DNA from 2 places in the Variovorax sp. OAS795 genome. Region 2 is predicted to be linked to the other one. Evidence: riboswitches for the same ligand, from Rfam matches in the RefSeq annotation. Region 2 holds a riboswitch; the other holds the start of a gene.
The links. A riboswitch is a leader RNA that binds a small molecule or an ion and turns the genes downstream of it on or off. The one in region 2 is predicted to bind S-adenosylhomocysteine.

Region 1: linked by a shared signal. The riboswitch ahead of ahcY (adenosylhomocysteinase) and the one ahead of metH (methionine synthase) in region 2 are both predicted to bind S-adenosylhomocysteine.

Annotation. Positions count from the first base shown of each region.
Region 1 is NZ_JBEPOH010000001.1:5,176,022-5,183,010, reverse strand. It holds partial or broken gene ABID97_RS25040 (peptide chain release factor 3) at 1-407, opposite strand, end outside; gene phaP (TIGR01841 family phasin) at 484-996, opposite strand; gene ABID97_RS25030 (hypothetical protein) at 1,137-1,769, opposite strand; S-adenosyl-L-homocysteine riboswitch at 1,886-1,954, shown strand; gene ahcY (adenosylhomocysteinase) at 2,022-3,461, shown strand; gene ABID97_RS25020 (TlyA family RNA methyltransferase) at 3,462-4,259, shown strand; gene metF (methylenetetrahydrofolate reductase [NAD(P)H]) at 4,270-5,094, shown strand; gene ABID97_RS25010 (septal ring lytic transglycosylase RlpA family protein) at 5,184-5,768, shown strand; gene ABID97_RS25005 (23S rRNA (adenine(2030)-N(6))-methyltransferase RlmJ) at 5,788-6,741, opposite strand; gene ABID97_RS25000 (hypothetical protein) at 6,925-6,989, shown strand, end outside.
Region 2 is NZ_JBEPOH010000001.1:701,192-708,180, forward strand. It holds gene hutG (N-formylglutamate deformylase) at 1-652, shown strand, start outside; gene ABID97_RS03450 (homocysteine S-methyltransferase family protein) at 701-1,747, shown strand; gene ABID97_RS03455 (SH3 domain-containing protein) at 1,830-2,648, shown strand; gene ABID97_RS03460 (LysR family transcriptional regulator) at 2,649-3,566, opposite strand; gene ABID97_RS03465 (PACE efflux transporter) at 3,671-4,126, shown strand; S-adenosyl-L-homocysteine riboswitch at 4,175-4,281, shown strand; gene metH (methionine synthase) at 4,342-6,989, shown strand, end outside.

The DNA.
Region 1 (6,989 bases), 4.5 Mb from region 2:
TGATGATGGGGCGTGTCGCGCTGCCGGCAGACCTCGATCAGCCGGCGCGTCTGCGCCTCGACACCGTTGGCCGCATCGATCACCATCAGCGCCGAGTCCACGGCGGTGAGAACGCGGTAGGTGTCTTCCGAGAAGTCCTTGTGGCCGGGCGTGTCGAGCAGGTTGATCACGTGGTCGCGGTACAGCATCTGCATGACGGACGAGGCCACCGAAATGCCGCGCTGCTTCTCGATCTCCATCCAGTCTGAGGTGGCATGGCGCGAGGCCTTGCGCGCCTTCACCGAGCCCGCGATCTGGATCGCGCCGGAGAAAAGCAGCAGCTTCTCGGTCAGCGTGGTCTTGCCGGCGTCAGGGTGGGAAATGATCGCGAAGGTGCGGCGGCGGCGGGTTTCGGCAAGAAAAGACAAGGTGGGCAATCTGCAGGGGAATGCCCGATTTTAGAAGGGCGGTCCCGGGCCGCCCGCCCGGACCGCCGAAAACGCCCTACTTGCGCTTGAGCATCTTGGTCACTTCGTCCACATTCGCCTGGATGCGCTGGCGTACCAGCTCGAAGGCATCGGCCTGCGATTTGGCCGCAAGGTTCGCGAGTTCCTTGATGTCGTCGATGGCACGCTGGAACGACTGGCGGCCGAGTTCGTCGAGCTTGGCGAGATTGGCCTTGGGGTCCTTGCCCGGCATTTCCTTGGCGGCCGTCTGCCATTCGGCAATGGCGCTCTTGATCATCTCGGTCTGGCGCTGCACCACGGTCTGCAGCCCCTGGTAGGACTTTTCATTCGCCTGCATCAGCGCCTGGAGGTCCTTCTGGCCGCTCTCGAGCAGCTTGCTCGCGCCGCCGGTCAGGTTGAGCTCCTGCAGGCGGTCGGTCATGGCCTTGAGGTTCTTCATCGGATTGAGCATGTCGGCGGCACTGGGGGCCTCCGCCCTGGTGCTGCTGCTGTCGTCGTTGCTGCTGCTGGCAGTGGTTTTATTCGCGGCGGCTTTCTTGGCAGTGGCCATGGTGCGGTATCTCCTGTGTCGGGGTGGACGGGGGGAATGACGAGGACCGGCCGGACGGCGAAGTCCCTCGCCACGATACGCCGCACCGGCTCGGCCGCGGTGCCCCGGGCGGCAAATTCGCCTGCGGGATTTCCCTTGGACTACATCGGCGGCGCGAAGCCGTTGCGCCCGGCCGTGACGCGCAGCGCCGTGGGCGTGCCGTTCTTTTCCTGCGCATTGACCAGCACCTTGGCGCCGGGGACCAGCAGGGACTCGTTGCCCGGGCGGAAGGTCACGACCGGCACGTCGGGCGGCACGATGACGGTCTTTTCCCCGCCTTTGTAGGTCAGCCGGAGCTGCTGTCCGCCGCGTACCGACTTCGGGGCCGCGGCCAGGTCGGCGACGGTGGCGTTGGTCATGGTGCTCTGCGGCAGCAGGTCCCAGGGGCGGTGGCCTTCGCCGGTGCCGCGCGCAGCCTCCGGGAACACCACCACTTCGAGCGCCTTCTGCGTGCCGTCGGCCTGCGGCATGGCGGCGGTACCGATGAAGCTGCCCTGCCTGATGTCGGACAGCTTGATCGGGTACACCTCCGACACCGCCATGTCGGCCGGCCGCGCCAGGCTGACCACCTCGCCGCCGCGGTCCTGCACCACGAGGGTCTTCGCATCGACGCGGACGATGGTGCCGCGGATCCGCACCGGATCGGAGGCGGCCTGCGCCAAGGCGAGGACCGGCGCGCCGGCGCCAAGAAAGAGGGCCGAGGCCAGCAGGACGGGGGAGATTCTGGAACGCATGGGTGAAATTCCGTTGTTGGGAGCAAATCAATGTACGCCCCGGCGCCCAAACGTGCTTTCCGGCATGTGGGATATCCCGGCGTTTGGCTCGCCTTGCCTGCCCGTCTACAATCCGCCGTTCCGAGGAGCGTTGCAGCGCCATCAGGCGTGAGGCTCGGACCACATCGCAACCACGCTCACCCGCTGTTCTCGCGGTGAGTCTTTTCCCCCGAACGCAGTGGCACCTTTCAAACTAGCTTTGTTGGAGTTCTCATGAGCGCTGTTCTCAAGCCCACCCCCGTTTCCTCCGCCGACCAGGCCATTGCCGACCTGTCGCTGGCCGCCTGGGGCCGCAAGGAAATCCGCATTGCGGAAACCGAGATGCCCGGCCTGATGGCCATCCGCGAGGAGTTCTCGAAGGCGCAGCCGCTCAAGGGCGCGCGCATCACGGGCTCGCTGCACATGACGATCCAGACCGCCGTGCTGATCGAGACGCTGCAGGCGCTCGGCGCCACCGTGCGCTGGGCCTCGTGCAACATCTTCTCGACGCAGGACCACGCCGCCGCCGCCATTGCCGCCGCCGGCACGCCGGTGTTCGCGATCAAGGGCGAGTCGCTGAAGGACTACTGGGACTACACCCACGCCATCTTCGACTTCGCGCCCAAGGGCTCGAAGGGCGAAGGCCCGAACATGATCCTGGACGACGGCGGCGATGCCACGCTGCTGATGCACCTGGGCCAGCGCGCCGAAAAGGACTTGGGCGTGCTCGCCAACCCGACCAGCGAGGAAGAACGCATCCTCTACGCGGCCATCAAGGCCAAGCTGGCGGTCGATTCGACCTGGTACACCCGCAAGTCGGCCGAGATCATCGGCGTGACCGAGGAAACGACCACCGGCGTGCACCGCCTGAACGAGATGAGCGCCAAGGGCACGCTGCTGTTCCGCGCCATCAACGTGAACGACTCGGTCACCAAGAGCAAGTTCGACAACCTCTACGGCTGCCGTGAATCGCTGGTGGACGGCATCAAGCGCGCCACCGACGTGATGATTGCCGGCAAGGTGGCCTGCGTGGCCGGCTACGGCGACGTGGGCAAGGGCTCGGCCCAGGCGCTGCGTGCACTCAGCGCCCAGGTATGGGTCACCGAGATCGACCCCATCAATGCGCTGCAGGCCGCAATGGAAGGCTACAAGGTCGTCACCATGGAATATGCCGCCGACAAGGCCGACATCTTCGTGACCACCACCGGCAACAAGGACGTGATCCGCCACGAGCACATGGCCGCCATGAAGGACCAGGCCATCGTCTGCAACATCGGCCACTTCGACAACGAGATCGACGTCGCGTCGATCGAGAAGTACGAGTGGGAAGAGATCAAGCCGCAGGTCGACCACATCAAGTTCCCCGACGGCAAGAAGATCATCCTGCTGGCCAAGGGCCGCCTCGTGAACCTGGGCTGCGGCACGGGCCACCCGAGCTTCGTGATGTCGTCGTCGTTCGCGAACCAGACCATCGCCCAGATCGAGCTCTTCACCAAGCCCGACGCCTACCAGGCCGGCAAGGTCTACGTGCTGCCCAAGCACCTGGACGAGAAGGTGGCGCGCCTGCACCTGAAGAAGGTCGGCGCCATGCTGACCGAGCTGACCGACGAGCAGGCCGCCTACATCGGCGTCGACAAGGCAGGTCCGTACAAGGCCGACACGTACCGCTACTGAATGCGCGCCGATCAATTGCTGGTCGAACGCGGCATGGCCGCGTCACGCTCGCAGGCCGTGCGGCTGATTGCCGGCGGCATGCGCTGGCGCGATGCCGGCAGCGCGGACGCGTGGCGCCCGGTCGTGAAGAATCGCGACGAGGTGCCCGAGTCCGCCGAGCTCGAGCTCGACGACGCGGCCGAGGCGCGCTATGTCTCGCGCGGCGGGCTCAAGCTCGAAGGCGCGCTGGCGGCGAGCGGCGTGGACCCGTCCGGCAAGTTGTGCCTGGACGTCGGCCAGTCGACCGGCGGCTTCACCGACTGCCTGCTGCAAAGCGGTGCGGCCAAGGTGGTGGGCGTCGATGTCGGCCACGGGCAGCTGCATGCGCGGCTGCGCGAGGACGAGCGCGTGGTCGCCATCGAGGGCGTCAATGCGCGGGCCTTGTCGCCGGACGACCTCCGGGAAGAAGGCGAAGTGGTCGAAGAGCCTTCCGAGCTGCGCTTCGACCTCATCGTCGGCGACCTGTCGTTCATCTCGCTCACGCTGGTGCTGCCTGCGGTGGTGCCGTTCCTGGCCGATGACGGCCAGATGCTGATGCTGGTCAAGCCGCAGTTCGAGCTGCAGCCGGGGCAGGTCGGCAAGGGCGGCATCGTGCGCGACGCGTCGATGTATGCGGTGGTCGAAAAGCGCTTGCGCGATGCCTGCGAGGCGCTCGAACTGCGCGTGCTGGCGTGGTTCGACAGCCCCATTGCCGGCGGCGACGGCAACCGCGAGTTTTTCATTCACGCCGTGCGCGCCGATCGCGCGGACGGCTCCTGAGGAGACGCAGGTGCGCCTTCCACTGAGTTTCGAATTCTTCCCGACCAAGACGCCGGAAGGCGCGGTCAAGCTGCGCGCGGTGCGCCAGCAGCTGTATGCGCGCAAGCCCGAGTTCTGCTCGGTCACCTACGGCGCGGGCGGCTCCACGCACCAGGGCACTTTCGGTGCGGTGCGCGAGATCCTGTCCGAAGGCGTGGACGCCGCGAGCCACTTCTCCTGCATCGGCGCCACGCGCGCCACGGTGCGCGAGCAGCTGGCCGAGCTCAAGGCCATGGGCGTGAAGCGGCTGGTGGCCTTGCGCGGCGACCTGCCGAGCGGCTACGGCATGGGCGGCGAATTCCTGTATGCGAGCGATCTCGTCGCCTTCATCCGCGAAGAGACCGGGCGCGACTTCCACATCGAGGTGGCCTGCTACCCCGAGGTGCATCCGCAGGCGCGCTCGCCCGAAGCCGACATGCAGGCCTTCGCGGCCAAGGTGAAGGCCGGGGCCGATTCTGCGATCACGCAGTATTTCTTCAGCCCCGAGGCCTACTTCCGCTTCGTGGACGAGGCCCGCAAGCGCGGGATCGACACGCCCATCGTGCCCGGCATCATGCCGATCACCAGCTCGACCCAGCTCATGCGCTTCTCGGATGCCTGCGGGGCCGAGATCCCGCGCTGGATCCGGCTGCGGCTGCAGGGCTTCGGCGACGACACCGCATCCATCAAGGACTTCGGCCTGGACGTGGTGACCGACCTGTGCGCGCGCCTTCGCGACGGTGGCGCACCGGCGCTGCATTTCTACACGATGAACCAGTCGACGGCGACGCTGGCTGTACTGGAGCGCCTCGGTTGAAGGGGGCGCGCCCAGGCGCAGGAAGCCCGATGCGCGCGGCGTTTCGCGTCTTGCTCGTGGCTGCAACCTGCGTCCTGGCTGGCTGTGCCATGCCTCCGGCAACCGAGGGCGGGCCGCCGGACAAGGAGGACGCGAAGCTCCTGCCCCTGGCGCGCCAGCTGGCTGTTCCGCCGGGCGCGCCGGCCCGGTCGAACGTGCCGTCGGTGCGTTACGACCTGGCGGTGTCGGGCACCGGTGAACTGGGGCCCGACGACGGCGTGCCGGGCGATGGCCCCCGCGAGATCTTCGAGCGCGGCGGCGCCTCCTGGTATGGCATCCCGTTCCACCAGCGCAAGACCGCAAGCGGCGAGCGCTTCGACATGATGGCGCTGACGGCGGCCCACAAGACGCTGCCGTTCAATACCCGGGTCTGCGTGCGGAGCCTGGTCAACGGCAGCGAGGTGCTGGTGCGCATCACCGACCGCGGGCCCTATGCGCAGGGCCGCATCATCGACCTGAGCCGTGCCGCGGCCGAGCGCATCGGGCTCATCGGGCTCGGCATCAAGCAAGTGGCCTTGACGATCGTCGACCACGAGGGCATGCGCTGCGGCGGTGCCGAGGTCGAGGTGGCCGAGGCGCCTGCGCCGGCCCCTGCGGCGCCCAAGGCCGCTGCGCCGCAGCGGCGCCGCCGCTAGGGCGACAAGGCGCGCAAGCCTAGCCGCCGGCGTCGAGCGAAAACGCGGCGTGGCGGTCCTGGGCCAGCCGCTCCACCAGCTGGGGCAGCGCGGCAGCCAGCAGCGGCTTCAGCGTGTAGGGCGGATTGATCAGGAACATGCCGCTGGCCGGCAGCCCCGGGCGCTGGGTTTCGCCCGACTCCTTGGTGATCAGCTTGCTCGACTTGACCGTGAGCGTGGCGTGCAGCCAGGGCTTGCCGGCCTTGGTGGCCAGGGTCTTGAGCCGGCGCGGCAGGTCGTGTGCCTCGGGCCGGGGAATGATCGGGTACCAGATGGCATAGGTGCCGGTCGCGAAGCGCTTGAGCGCCTCGGCCGCGAAATCGAGCACGCGGCCGTAGTCGCTCTTGATCTCGTAGCTCGGGTCCATGAGCACCAGCGCGCGGCGCGACGGCGGCGGCAGGAACTTGGTGGCGCTGCCGAAGCCGTCTTCCCGCAGCACCGCGATCTGCCTGCCGGCCTCGAGCTGCGCGATGTTGGCGTCCAGCGTGCGGGCATCGGTGGGGTGCAGCTCGAACAGCTTGAGCTTGTCGTGGTCGCGCAGCAGGTGCTGCACGATGAAGGGCGAGCCGGGGTAGATGCGGGCGCCGCCCTTGGGATTGAAGTCGTGGATCACGCTCAGGTAGCGCGCAATGGCGTCGGCCAAGGGGGCTTCGGCTTCGGGCGCCGCTTTTTTCGAAGCCGTCTTTGCCGCTGGCGCAGGCGCAGCCGGCGCCTTTTTTTCGTCCGACAGCAGGCGCAGCACACCCTCGGCCGCTTCGCCGCTCGTGCCGGCGTAGTCGCCGTCGAGCCGGTACAGGCCCGCGCCGGCGTGGGTGTCGACGACGGTCAGCGCTGCTTCTTTTTCGAGCAGGTGGTCGAGGGTGGCAATCAGCACCGTGTGCTTGAGCACGTCGGCGTGGTTGCCGGCATGGAACGCGTGGCGGTAACTGAACATGGAAAGAGCCTGAAAGAGTGAAAAGGGGAGCGCTAGACTCGCCTGCTACATTAAATTACAAACGAACAACGAGGGGCAGCAATGCGAGGAGCCGGATGGCGATTTTGGGGCCTGTGCGTCGGTGCGGGTGTTTTGTCTATTTTGACGGGCTGCGCCTCGGTCACGCATGGGACGACTCAGAACGTGAAGATCGAGACCCTGTCGCCCGCCGGCAAGCTCGTCGACGGGGCGCGGTGCAGGATTTCGAA
Region 2 (6,989 bases):
CTACGGCTTTGCCGACGCGCTCGGCGCCTCGGTGCTCGTCGCCACGCATTCGCGCTACGTGATCGACCTGAACCGTCCGCCGGACGGCGCGAGCCTGTACCCGGGCCAGAGCGTCACCGGCCTGTGCCCGGTCGATACCTTCGACGACACACCCGTCTACGCGTCCGCCGACGACCTGCCCGGCGACGAAGAAATCGCCGCGCGGCGCGATGCGATCTGGCGCCCGTACCACCAGCAGCTTGAGGCCGAGCTCGGGCGCCTGAAGGCCGCGCACGGCACCGTCGCGCTGTGGGACGCGCACTCGATCCGCTCCGTGCTGCCGCGCTTCTTCGAGGGCAAGCTGCCCGACCTGAACCTGGGGACCGCCAACGGCGCCAGCTGCGATGCGGGGCTGGCGGCGACGCTGCTCGGCATCGCCGAGTCGGCCCCGGGCTACACCGGCGTGCTCAACGGCCGCTTCAAGGGCGGCCACATCACGCGCCAGTACGGCAACCCCGCGGCCGGCGTGCATGCGGTGCAGCTGGAGATGACGCAGTCGAGCTACATGCAGGAGCAGCTGCCATTCGACTACCTGCCCGACGTGGCGGCCGGCGTGCAGCCGCATGTGCAGCGGATGATCGAGGCGGTGCTGGCCTTCGTTGAAGGCCGCTAAAGCACCGACGGCCGCCAAGGGCAGCCCCGCTTCCTACAATCGGGGGCTATGAAGCCCGTCATCTACACCCGCGGCCAGGCACTCGCCGGCATCCTCGAAAAGCGCATCGCCATCCTCGATGGCGCCATGGGCACGATGATCCAGCGCTTCAAGCTCACCGAGGAGCAGTACCGCGGCGAGCGCTTCAAGGATTTCGAGCGCGACGTGAAGGGCAACAACGAGCTGCTCTCGCTGACCCGGCCCGACGTGATCCGCGACATCCACGAGGGCTACCTCGGGGCCGGCGCCGACCTGATCGAGACCAACACCTTCGGCGCGACCACCATCGCGCAGGAGGACTACAAGATGGCGCACCTGGCGCGCGAGATGAACCTCGAATCGGCCAAGCTTGCGCGCGCAGCCTGCGACAAGTTCAGCACGCCGGACAAGCCGCGCTTCGTGGCCGGCGCCCTGGGCCCGACGCCCAAGACCGCGAGCATCAGCCCCGACGTGAACGACCCCGGCGCGCGCAACGTGGACTTCGAGCAGCTGCGCGCGGCCTACTACGAGCAGACCGAGGCGCTGGTCGAAGGCGGCGCCGACGTGATCCTGGTCGAGACCATCTTCGACACGCTCAACGCCAAGGCCGCGCTGTTCGCGGTGGACGAGTATTTCGACAACAGCGGCCAGCGGCTGCCGCTGATCATCAGCGGCACCGTGACCGATGCCTCGGGCCGCATCCTGAGCGGCCAGACCGTGACCGCGTTCTGGCACAGCGTGCGCCATGCGCAGCCGCTGGCCATCGGCCTGAACTGCGCGCTGGGCGCGGCGCTGATGCGTCCCTACATCCAGGAACTGGCGAAGGTCGCGGGCGACACCTTCATCAGCTGCTACCCGAACGCGGGCCTGCCCAACCCGATGAGCGAAACCGGCTTCGACGAAACGCCGGACGTCACCTCGCGGCTGCTGCACGAGTTCGCGGCCGAAGGGCTGGTCAACATCGTCGGCGGCTGCTGCGGCACCACGCCGGACCACATCGCGGCCATCGGCCAGGCCGTGGCGCCGCTCGCGGGCCGCATGCTGAACAGCAACGGCTTCTACCGCGAAGCCGCCTGACCGGGCCCCCCGGGTTCGCGCCCTCGGCTGATTGACGGCATCCGGGCCGCCGCCTAGGCTGGCGGCGCAAAGGAAGCCATTCATGAACTACACATTTCCCATGCGCTGGGTCGGCGTCGGCGCGCTCGCCATGGCCCTGCCGCTCGCAGCGGTGGCGCAGCAGGCCTTCACGCGCGGCACCGTCAACATGCGCGCGGGCCCCTCGGGCGACTATCCGCTGGTGGCGCGCCTCGGACCGGGCCAGCCGCTGGACGTGATGGGCTGCACGGGCGGCTACAGCTGGTGCGACGTGGTGCTGCCCGACGGCGGACGCGGCTGGGTCTGGGCCCGGAGCCTGGACTACGCCTACCAGGAGCGGCGCGTGCCGCTGGCGACCTACGGCGCGGCGATCGGCGTGCCCATCGTGACTTTCGTGATCGGCAGCTACTGGGCCGACTACTACCGCGACCGCCCCTGGTATGGGGAGCGGCGCTGGTGGGGTGGCCGGCCGCCGCCGCCGCCGATGCCAGGCTGGCGCCCGCCGCCGCCCATTCGTCCGGCCTGGCAGCCCAGGCCATGGCCGGGGCCCGGGTTCAAGCCCGCGCCCGGGCCCGGCGTCCGCCCGCAACCCGGCCCGGGCTACCGCGCGCCGCATCCCGGTCCCGGCTACCGGCAGCCCGCGGACCCGGGTTTCAGGCCGCCGCGTCCCCAGCCCGCTTTCCGGCCCGGCCCGCCGCCGGGCCCGCCGCAGATGCACCAGGGCGGCGGCCGCCCCGGTGGTGGCGGGGGAGGAGGCGGTGGACGTGCGCATGGCGGTGAAGGCGGCGGCAAGGGTGGCGGCCATGGCGGAGGACACGGCGGGGGCCACGGTGGCGGAGGCGGAGGCGGCGGAAAGGGCGGCGGCCACGGCCACCGCGACTAGCTAGCCCGCGGGCGCAATCCCTGCCGCGGCCTGGCGGTCGCGCGCAATGAGCGCCACGAAGCGCTGCGCCCCGAGGCCCAGCGGCCGTTCGCGCGACCACACCACGTCGACCCACAGGTCCAGCCCGTTGCTGAGGTTCTCGAACGGGATCTCGACCAGCGCGCCGGCAGCCACGTGCGGCTTGGCAAAGTTGCGCGGCAGCCAGCCCCAGCCGAGCCCGGCGGTGATCAGGCCCAGCGCGGCCAGCGCGTTGTCGGTGCGCCAGACATGGCGCGCGAACACGAAGCGCGGGTCGCTGGTCGCCAGGTCGCGCCCGGCCACGACGATCTGCCGCGTGTTCGTGAGGTGTTCCTCCCGCAGGCGCTCGCCGGCGGCCGCCACCAGCACCGGGTGGTCGGGCGCCATCACGGCCACCATGGTGTCGCTGCCCACTTCCTGGAATCCTTCGCGGCCGTCGAGGCTCGGGCGCTCGAACACCAGCGCCAGCTGCGCGCGGCCGCTGTGCAGCAGCGCCAGCGCATCGGCCTGCGGAGCCGCCAGCACCTCGACCTGCAGCAGCGGATATTCCTCGGCCAGCGCGGCCAGCGGTCCGCTCCAGGGTGCCGCCAGCAACTCGGGCGCAATCGCGAGCGTGAGGCGGTTCTCCAGTCCCTGCGTGAGGGCCAGTGCCTGCACCTGCAGCTGCTTGAGCTGGGCTGCCAAAAGGCGCGCCTGCGGCTCCAGCGAACGGGCGGCGGCGGTCGGCTGCGGCTCGCGGCCACTGCGGTCGAACAGGGGAAGGGCGAGTTCGGCCTCGAGGCTGGCTATGGCCATGCTCACGGCCGAGGGCACCTTGTGCAGCGCGCGGGCCGCGGCCGAAAACGAGCCGTGGTCGATCACGGCAAGGAAGACTTCGACGGTGTCGCTGGAAAAAGCCATCTGCAAACCGGTCTATCAATGAAACTGAAAGAAGTTAACTTTTTATATCAGCAACACGCAAATAAAGTCCAGCCATTGCCTTCATCCGTTCCAGGAAAACAGCCATGCAGGGGTTCCAGCGCCGCGTCATCTACATCACCCTCTACGAGGGGATCGCCATCGTGGCTGCCAGTGCGGGCCTGGCGCTGCTGACCGATGCCGGGCTCGGCCATTCCGGCCTGCTGGCGGTGGCCGCTTCGGTCATCGCGGTGATCTGGAACCTGGTGTTCAACGCCCTGTTCGAACGCTGGGAGTCGCGCCAGGCCGTGCGCGGGCGCAGCGTGCGCCGGCGCGTGGCGCACGCCATCGGCTTCGAGGGCGGGCTGGTCGCCTTCCTGGTGCCGATGTTCGCCTGGGGCCTCGGGGTGACGCTCTGGCAGGCGCTGGTGATGGACCTGGGCTTGGTGGTGTTCTTCCTGGTCTACACCTTCGTCTTCAACTGGGCCTTCGACCGGGTGTTCGGGCTGCCGGCTTCGGCCGCGCCGCGGGCGCCCGCATCCGTGGCCGGGCAGGGGGCCTGAACGCCCCACGCGGCCGCGGCCCTTGCCGCAGCCGGTAAAATTGCGCTCCCTTCCAAGGAGCGTTGCAGCGGCGGACATCATCGACAGGGTCCGCCGTCAGGCTTGGAAGGCGCCCCGGCGGCCGGGGCGCAAGCCGCAAACGACGCTCACCTGACGTTTTTCCCTGCACAGGTGAGCCCCCCATGAGCGATGTTTCCACGCCCTCCGTTCCCCCGATGAAGCTTTCCGGCCTCGAGCCGGTGGCCATCGATGCCGGTTCGCTGTTCGTCAACATCGGCGAGCGCACCAACGTCACCGGCTCCAAGGCCTTCGCGCGGATGATCCTGAACGGCCAGTTCGAGGATGCCCTGGCCGTGGCGCGCCAGCAGGTCGAGAACGGCGCGCAGGTGATCGACATCAACATGGACGAGGCCATGCTCGACAGCAAGGCCGCGATGGTGCGCTTCCTGAACCTGATCGCCAGCGAGCCCGATATCGCGCGCGTGCCGGTGATGGTCGACAGCTCCAAGTGGGAGGTGATCGAGGCCGGCCTGCGCTGCATCCAAGGCAAGGGCATCGTCAACTCCATCTCCATGAAGGAGGGGGTCGACAAGTTCAAGCACGAGGCCAAGCTGGTGAGGCGCTACGGCGCCGCCGCGGTGGTCATGGCCTTCGACGAGAAGGGCCAGGCCGACACCTACGAGCGCAAGATCGAGATCTGCGAGCGGGCCTACCGCATCCTGGTCGACGAGGTGGGCTTTCCGCCCGAGGACATCATCTTCGACCCCAACATCTTCGCGATTGCCACCGGCATCGAGGAGCACGACAACTACGCGGTCGACTTCATCAACGCGGTGCGCTGGATCAAGAAGAACCTGCCGGGCGCCAAGGTGTCGGGCGGCGTGAGCAACGTGAGCTTCAGCTTTCGCGGCAACGACCCGGTGCGCGAAGCCATCCACACCGTGTTCCTGTACCACGCGATCCAGGCCGGCATGGACATGGGCATCGTCAACGCCGGCATGGTGGGCGTGTACGACGACCTGGAGCCGACCCTGCGCGAGCGCGTCGAAGACGTGGTGCTGAACCGCCGGCCCGACGCGGGTGAACGGCTGGTGGAAGTGGCCGAGACCGCCAAGAGCGGCGCCAAGGACGACAGCAAGAAGCTCGAATGGCGCGGCACGCCGGAGCACCCGGTGCACGTCAACCAGCGCCTCTCTCATGCCATGGTGCACGGCATCACCGACTTCATCGTCGAGGACACCGAGGAGGCCTACCAGCAGATCCTCGCCAAGGGCGGCCGTCCGCTGCATGTGATCGAAGGGCCGCTGATGGACGGCATGAACATCGTGGGCGACCTGTTCGGCCAGGGCAAGATGTTCCTGCCGCAGGTGGTCAAGTCGGCGCGCGTGATGAAGTCGGCCGTGGCCCACCTCATTCCCTACATCGAGGAAGAAAAGCGCCAGGACGAGGCCGCGGGCCGCGACGTGCGCACCAAGGGCAAGATCATCATCGCCACCGTGAAGGGCGACGTGCACGACATCGGCAAGAACATTGTCACCGTCGTGCTCCAGTGCAACAACTTCGAGGTGGTGAACATGGGCGTGATGGTCCCGTGCCACGAGATCCTGGCGCGGGCCAAGGTCGAGGGTGCGGACATCGTGGGCCTCTCCGGCCTCATCACGCCGAGCCTCGAGGAAATGCAATACGTGGCCGGCGAGATGCAGAAGGACGACCACTTCCGCATCAAGAAGATCCCGCTGCTCATCGGCGGCGCCACCACCAGCCGCGTGCACACCGCCGTCAAGATCGCGCCGCACTACGAGGGCCCGGTGGTCTACGTGCCCGATGCGTCGCGCAGCGTGAGCGTGGCGCAGTCGCTGCTGTCCGAACAGGCGACCGCCTACATCGACGAGATCAATGCCGACTACGAGAAGGTGCGCACGCAGCACGCCAACAAGAAGCAGGTGCCGATGTGGCCGCTGGCCAAGGCGCGCGCCAACAAGACGCCGATCGACTGGACCCACTACACGCCGCCGGTGCCCAAGTTCATCGGCCGCCGCGTGTTCAAGAACTTCGATTTGACCGAGCTCGCCAAGTACATCGACTGGGGCCCGTTCTTCCAGACCTGGGATCTCGCGGGCCCGTTCCCGGCCATCCTGAAGGACGAGATCGTCGGCACCGAGGCCGTGCGCGTGTATGCCGACGGCCAGCGCATGCTCAAGCGCCTGATCGAAGGGCGCTGGCTCAGCGCCAGCGGCATCGTGGGCTTCTGGCCGGCCAACACGGTGAACGACGACGACATCGAGCTCTACACGGATGAAACGCGCAGCGAGGTCGCCATGACCTGGTACGGCATGCGCCAGCAGACGGAGAAGCAGGTGATCGACGGCGTGATGCGGCCCAGCCGCTGCCTGGCGGATTTCGTCGCGCCGAAGGACAGCGGCCTGAAAGACTACGTGGGCGTGTTCGCGGTCACTGCGGGCCTGGGCGTCGAGAAAAAAGAGAAGTACTTCATCGACGACCTCGACGACTACTCCGCCATCATGCTCAAGGCGCTGGCAGACCGGCTGGCCGAGGCATTCGCCGAGTCGCTGCACCACCGCGCGCGCACCGACCTCTGGGGCTATGCGCCCGACGAGGGCCTGAGCAACGAGGACATGATCGCGGAGAAATACCGCGGCATCCGCCCCGCGCCCGGCTACCCCGCCTGCCCCGACCACAGCGTGAAGCGCCCGATGTTCGACCTTCTGAACTGCGCGGACATTGGCATGACCCTGACGGAAAGCCTCGCTATGATGCCCGCCGCCAGCGTCAGTGGTTTCTACCTGAGCCACCCCGATTCGACGTACTTCAACGTCGGCAAGATCGGGCACGACCAGCTGCA